Regions from separate parts of the Streptomyces sp. NPDC031474 genome, predicted to be linked through region 2. Evidence: riboswitches for the same ligand, from Rfam matches in the RefSeq annotation. Region 2 holds a riboswitch; the other holds the start of a gene.
What was found. Region 2 has a riboswitch for glycine ahead of gcvT (glycine cleavage system aminomethyltransferase GcvT). Riboswitches for the same ligand answer to the same signal wherever they lie in the genome.
Positions count from the first base shown of each region.

Region 1: it holds a riboswitch for glycine, as region 2 does, so the genes downstream of both, gcvP (aminomethyl-transferring glycine dehydrogenase) here and gcvT (glycine cleavage system aminomethyltransferase GcvT) in region 2, are expected to answer to the same signal.

Region 1 is NZ_JBVIJX010000019.1:219,186-222,583, forward strand. Features, by position in the region: gene gcvP (aminomethyl-transferring glycine dehydrogenase) at 1-1,742, opposite strand, end outside; glycine riboswitch at 1,925-2,020, opposite strand; gene ACZ5SK_RS35980 (PRC-barrel domain-containing protein) at 2,133-2,504, shown strand; gene ACZ5SK_RS35985 (nucleotidyltransferase domain-containing protein) at 2,510-2,971, opposite strand; gene ACZ5SK_RS35990 (DNA polymerase IV) at 3,028-3,398, opposite strand, start outside.
Region 2 is NZ_JBVIJX010000011.1:116,779-120,176, reverse strand. Features, by position in the region: gene ACZ5SK_RS24035 (AAA family ATPase) at 79-762, opposite strand; glycine riboswitch at 940-1,040, shown strand; glycine riboswitch at 1,041-1,169, shown strand; gene gcvT (glycine cleavage system aminomethyltransferase GcvT) at 1,218-2,378, shown strand; gene gcvH (glycine cleavage system protein GcvH) at 2,490-2,867, shown strand; gene glyA (serine hydroxymethyltransferase) at 2,882-3,398, shown strand, end outside.

The DNA of each region.
Region 1 (3,398 bases), on a different contig from region 2:
AGCCCCGCCAGCTCCCCCTGCGACCCGGCGTTCGGCTGCAGGGACACCTTGTCGTACCCGGTGACCTCGGCGAGCCGCTCCTCCAGCTCCCGGATGAGCGTGAGGTAGCCCTCCGCCTGCTCGGCCGGCGCGAAGGGGTGCAGCTGCCCGAACTCGGGCCAGGTGACCGGCTCCATCTCGGTGGTCGCGTTGAGCTTCATGGTGCAGGAGCCCAGCGGGATCATGCCCCGGTCCAGCGCGTAGTCCCGGTCGGCGAGCCTGCGCAGATAGCGCAGCATCGCGGTCTCGGAGCGGTGCCGGTGGAAGACGGGGTGCGTCAGGATCGCGTCGGACCGCAGCTGCCCGGCGGACAGGGCGTCGGCGGTGGCCGTGTCGAGCGACTCGATGTCGCCGTCCACGCCGAAGGCGGCCCAGACCGCGGCCACCTGCGCCCGCCCGGTCGTCTCGTCGCAGGCGATCGACACCTGGTCGGCGTCGACGAGGTGCAGGTTGACCCCGTGCTCCCGCGCGGCGGCGACGACCTCGGCGGCCTTCGCCGGCACCCGCACGGTCAGCGTGTCGAAGTACGACCCGTGCACGACCTCCACACCTCCGGCCGCGAGCCCGGCGGCGAGGATCGCCGCGTACCGGTGGGTGCGCAGGGCGATCGCCCGCAGCCCCTCCGGCCCGTGATAGACGGCGTACATGCCCGCCATCACCGCCAGCAGCACCTGCGCCGTGCAGATGTTGCTCGTGGCCTTCTCACGCCGGATGTGCTGCTCACGCGTCTGCAGCGCGAGCCGGTAGGCCTGGTGCCCGTCCGCGTCGACGGACACCCCCACGAGCCGCCCGGGCAGGCTGCGCGCGAACTTCTCATGGACGGCCATGTAGCCGGCGTGCGGCCCGCCGAAGCCCATGGGCACCCCGAACCGCTGCGTCGTGCCGACCGCGATGTCCGCCCCCAGCTCACCGGGCGACTTCAGCAGCGTCAGCGCGAGCAGATCCGCGGCCACCGTGACGAGCGCGCCGAGCCCGTGCGCCTCGTCGACGATCGCCTTGAGGTCGCGCACGGCGCCGGAGGCTCCGGGGTACTGCACGAGCACGCCGTTGATCTCGCGCCCGGCGAGCTCCGCCGGGATGCCGTCGCTCAGATCCGCGACGACGACCTCCACGCCGGTCGGCTCGGCACGGGTCTCGATCACAGCGATGGTCTGCGGCAGCACGTCCGCGTCGACGAGGAAGAGGCCCTTCTTGTTCTTCCCCATCCGCCGGGACAGCGCCATGGCCTCGGCGGCGGCCGTGGCCTCGTCGAGCAGCGACGCGCCGGAGGTGGGCAGACCGGTCAGGTCGGCGACCATGGTCTGGAAGTTCAGCAGCGCCTCGAGCCGACCCTGCGAGATCTCCGGCTGATACGGCGTGTAGGCCGTGTACCAGGCCGGATTCTCCATGACGTTGCGCAGGATCACGGGCGGCGTGAACGTCCCGTAGTACCCGAGCCCGATCATCGAGTCGAGAACCTGGTTGCGGTCGGCCAGCGAACGCAGTTCCGCCAGCACCTCGGCCTCGGTGCGCGCGCCCGGCAGGTCCAGCGTGTCGGCGTTCTTGATCACATCCGGTACGGCGACGGCGGTGAGCTCGTCGAGCGAGCCGTAGCCGACCTGCGCGAGCATCTTGGCCCGCGCCTCGAGGTCGGGCCCGATGTGGCGCTGCTCGAAGGGGATTCCCTGTTCGAGTTCGGAGAGCGGAATGCGATCGGCGGTCATTTCTGAGGCCTCCTGGTCTGACGACCTTCGAGGGTCACCACGGCGCGGGTACCCGGACGGCCTCCCCCTCTGTCATCTCAACCTGAGAGCTTCACCGGCCGCCCGAGGACAGCCGGCTTTCACCGTCGGTGAGAGCGGACGCCGTCGACGCCGTCGGCACCCGCCCTGCTTTCCAGAGTGACCTCGTCCGTGCGGTACGTGAGCCTGAGAGATTCCGGGGAGGATTTGCTCCTTCGGCGCCTCCGATGGTGTCCGGAGGACTCTCCCGCACGGGGTCAGCAGCCGTTGTCAGACTACCAGCGAGGTCAACGCCACCCTCTCGAGTGGCCGCCCGTCCCAAAGTGCTCTTTTGTAGTGCTTACGGATGAGTTGCGACCAAGTGGAGGGCCCGTGCAGACCGACATCGATCCGCGCAACCTGATCGGCCGCAAGGCGTTCGACCGCAACGGCACCAAGATCGGCACCGTCGACGAGGTCTACCTCGACGACGCCACCGGCGTCCCGGAGTGGGCGGCCATACGCACTGGTCTGTTCTCCCGCGACGCCTTCGTCCCTCTGGAGCCCAGCGAGCTGGTCGAGGGCACTCTGCACATTCCCTTCGACCGGGCTCTGATCAAGGACGCCCCGGACTTCGGCGTGGGCCGCCACCTCTCTCCGGAACAGGAACTCCAGCTCTACCACCACTACGGCCTCGACGTGGCCGCCCCGCCTCCGCTCCCCGACCACGACTTCGGCCGGCTCGCGGGCACGGACGAGAGCTGAGCCCCTCAGACACAGGCCTGTATCAGCTCCCGAAGGATCCCGGCAGGGTCGTACAGCGGCCGGGCGCCGTCCGTGACGACTCTCCGCGTCCCGTCGTCGACCGGATCGGCCCGCGCCCAGTCGGGAGAACCGACGCCCACCTCCACTTCCAGACCGGAACCGGTGACATACCGCCATTCGGTGATGGGCCCCCATTCCTGCACGCGGACCAGCTCTCCCAGAGACAGTTCCCGCGCCCAGGCGTCGTCGGCGGCGTACTGGTCAGTGGCCGTCGACAACACCACGAGATCGACGTCGGAATCGGGTCGCGCGGCGCCACGCGCACATGACCCGACGAGGAGCAGCCCGACCACGTCGCTCCGGTTCGCGGCCCAGCGGGTGACGCGATCCACCACCTGCCGCATCTCCGCCTCACGCTCCGGCGACACCCCACCCGCGTCCACGACCCGGCCTCCGTGCAGTTTCATCCAGCTCTCCCCTCCCCTACCGGCGCCACCTCGCAGGACGCCGCCGCCTCTCCGACTCACCCCACACCGTGAGCGGCTTCACTCTGTGTAACTGATCCGTCTCGCCGGGAGTTCCCAGTCCGGCCGTCCTCCTCAGGTATTCGCCGCACCAGCGGCAGCGGATCCGCCGGCTCCAGCTCCGGGTCGTCGGTCCGGAACGTCCGCACCCGTCCCGGCTCCGACTCGGGCGTCTCGAACCGCACCGTGACCCGGCCCAGCCCACTGCCCTGCACCCACCCGTGGCCGAGCTCGGCATGCCGCACGTCGTGTCCCGGCCGCCACTGGTGCTCGACCGGCACCGGCTCCTCGCCGACGGGCTCGTCCGCGAGTTCCTCCTCGGGCCCTGCCGCGCGCTCCTCCGCCGCCTGCGCGAACAGGTCCTCCTGCG
Region 2 (3,398 bases):
CTGCCTACCGCCTGCTAAGAACCGCTCACTCTGCTGTGGCTGAAAGGCTAGCGGGTACCGGGCGTTCCGCCCGAGCCCTCAGCCCGTGAATCCGATCCGGCGCAGCGTGTCGGCCGCGTCGCGGTCGAGCAGGACCGCCGAGCCGCAGCCCTCGGGCAGCCGGCCCTTCTCCACCGAGCGCAGCAGCCGGGCGGCGGCGTGCCGGTGGCGCAGGAACGCGTACCGCGAGACGCCTCGGCCGCGCTCGCGCTGGCCCTCCAGGGCCGTGTCCGCGCCGACGTCGAGCAGGAGCAGGTGGAGGGTGCCGCCGCGGCGGCGGGCCTCGCGGGCCAGCCAGTCACGCACCCAGGCCTGCGTGCCGCAGTCGTGCACGACGACGCCCTTGCCGCCGCGCAGCGCCCGGCGCAGTCCGGCGTAGTGGGCGAGGCGGACGAGGGGGCGGTAGAGGGCGTAGGGCAGGAGGCGGGGCGCGCGGGCGTCCCAGCGGTCGCGGGTGTCCTGGGAGTCGATGCGGACGCCGCTCACGGCCCGCTTCATGAGCGTGGACTTGCCGCTGCCTGGCAGTCCGGTGACCACGACCAGGTCCCGGGGGCCGAAGAGCAGGCCGTGCGGGCTGCGGCCGGCCCGCTCGCGCAGGTCGCGGACGACGGGCTCGGGCTGTGGGCCGCACGCGTTGCGCGCCTGGGCGCCGGGCTGCGCGGGCAGCGCGATCCCCGAGATGGTCGCGAATGCCGTGGTCCTCGCCGTGGTCGCCTCGTTCACCGTGATCGTCCTCCCCTGGGGTCAGGTAGTCCTCATCCCCGCCAAGCGTAAAGAGAAGGTAATGCGCGGCGCCTCGCGATTTCGTGCGCGTACCGACACAGGCCGGTTACAGATGCGGCCTGCCGCGAACGGGGCGGGCCGTGCAATGATGGCCGCGCCAACTGCATACCGGCCGTTCGAATCCGCGCGGGAGAGTCCTCAGCAGCAGTTTCGCTGGGGCGCCGAAGGAGCAAGTCCCTCCCTTGAATCTCTCAGGTCCCCGTTACCGCGCGGGCGAGGCACATCTGAAAAGCGGGCCGCCCCTTGTCTCGACGAGGTCGGCCCCACCCAAGGTGCAAGCCATGTCCGACCCGTCGTAACGGGCCGTCATGGCGAACCTCTCAGGTTCCGATGACAGATGGGGAGGAGTGGGGAGGAACCACCTCGCCCGTCATGCCTTGGGAGACGACCGTCCGATGAGCAGTACCGAAGAACTCCGTCACACCGCGCTCGATGCGCTGCATCGTTCGCTCGGTGCGACCATGACCGACTTCGCCGGCTGGGACATGCCCCTGCGCTACGGCTCCGAGCGCGACGAGCACAACGCCGTCCGCACGAAGGCCGGGCTGTTCGACCTCTCCCACATGGGCGAGATCACCGTCACCGGTCCGCAGGCGGGCGCCCTGCTGAACTTCGCGCTCGTCGGCGACCTCGCGGCCGTGGGCGTGGGCCGCGCCCGCTACACCATGATCTGCGGCGCGGACGGCGGCATCCTCGACGACCTGATCGTGTACCGGCTCGCCGACGCGGAGTTCATGGTCGTCGCCAACGCCTCCAACGCGCAGGTCGTGTTGGACGCCCTGGTGGAGCGTTCCGCCGGCTTCGACGCCGAGGTCCGTGACGACCGGGACGCCTACGCCCTGATCGCCGTCCAGGGACCGGAGTCCCCCGGCATCCTGGCCTCGCTCTCCCCCAGAGGCTCGACTTCGCTCGATCCGGGAGGTGCCCCCATCGCCGACCTCGACGGCCTGAAGTACTACGCCGGTCTGCCCGGCACCGTCGCCGGCGTCCCCGCGCTCATCGCGCGCACCGGCTACACCGGCGAGGACGGCTTCGAGCTGTTCGTGAAGCCGGAGCACGCCGTCGAGCTGTGGCAGGCGCTGACCAAGGCCGGCGAGGGCGTCGGGCTGGTCCCGTGCGGCCTGTCCTGCCGGGACACGCTGCGCCTGGAGGCGGGCATGCCGCTGTACGGGCACGAGCTGAGCACCGCCCTCACCCCGTTCGACGCCGGGCTGGGCCGGGTGGTCAAGTTCGGCAAGGAGGGCGACTTCGTGGGGCGCGAGGCGCTCGCCGCGGCGGCCTCGCGGGCGCAGGAACAGCCCCCGCGCGTCCTCGTCGGCCTGGTCGCCGAGGGCCGTCGCGTCCCGCGCGCCGGGTACGCGGTCGTCGCGGGCGGCGCCGTGATCGGCGAGGTCACCTCCGGCGCCCCCTCCCCCACCCTCGGCAGGCCCATCGCGATGGCGTACGTCGACGCGGCCCACGCGGCGCCGGGGACCCCGGGCGTCGGCGTGGACATCCGGGGCGCCCACGAGCCGTACGAGGTCGTGGCGCTGCCCTTCTACAAGCGCCACAAGTAGAGACTGAGACCAGTCCGGGCGCGTGACGCTGCACACATTCCCGCTGCTCACGCACGGTTCCAGCAGTCCCCCCTTCATCAGCACCCACCCGCGTACAGGAGAATTCAGGCCATGAGCAACCCCCAGCAGCTGCGCTACAGCAAGGAGCACGAGTGGCTGTCGGGCGCCGAGAACGGCGTCTCGACGGTCGGCATCACGGAGCACGCGGCCAACGCGCTCGGCGACGTGGTGTTCGTCCAGCTCCCGGAGGTCGGTGCCACGGTGACCGCGGGCGAGTCCTGCGGTGAGCTGGAGTCGACCAAGTCGGTCAGCGAGTTGTACTCGCCGGTCGACGGTGAGGTCGTCGAGGTCAACCAGGATGTCGCCGACGACCCGTCGCTGGTGAACTCCGCCCCCTTCGAGGGCGGGTGGCTGTTCAAGGTACGCGTCGCGGGCGAGCAGCAGGAGCTGCTGTCCGCCGACGAGTACACCGCCTTCACCACCGGCTGAGGAGTCGTAGACGCATGTCCGTCCTGAACACGCCCCTGCACGAGCTCGACCCGGAGATCGCCGCCGCCGTCGACGCCGAGCTGGGCCGCCAGCAGTCCACCCTCGAGATGATCGCCTCGGAGAACTTCGCTCCGCTCGCGGTCATGGAGGCGCAGGGCTCGGTCCTGACCAACAAGTACGCCGAGGGCTATCCGGGCCGGCGCTACTACGGCGGCTGCGAGCACGTCGACGTCGCCGAGCAGATCGCCATCGACCGGATCAAGGACCTGTTCGGCGCCGAGTACGCCAACGTCCAGCCGCACTCGGGCGCCTCCGCCAACCAGGCCGCCCTGTTCGCCCTCGCCCAGCCCGGTGACACCATCCTCGGCCTGGACCTCGCCCACGGCGGCCACCTCACCCACGGGATGCGGCTCAACTTCTCCGGCAAGCAGTTCAACGTGGTCGCGTACCACGTGGACGACGCCGGTCTGGTCGACATGGCCGAGGTCGAGCGTCTCGCCAAGGAGCACCGGCCGAAGGTGATCATCGCCG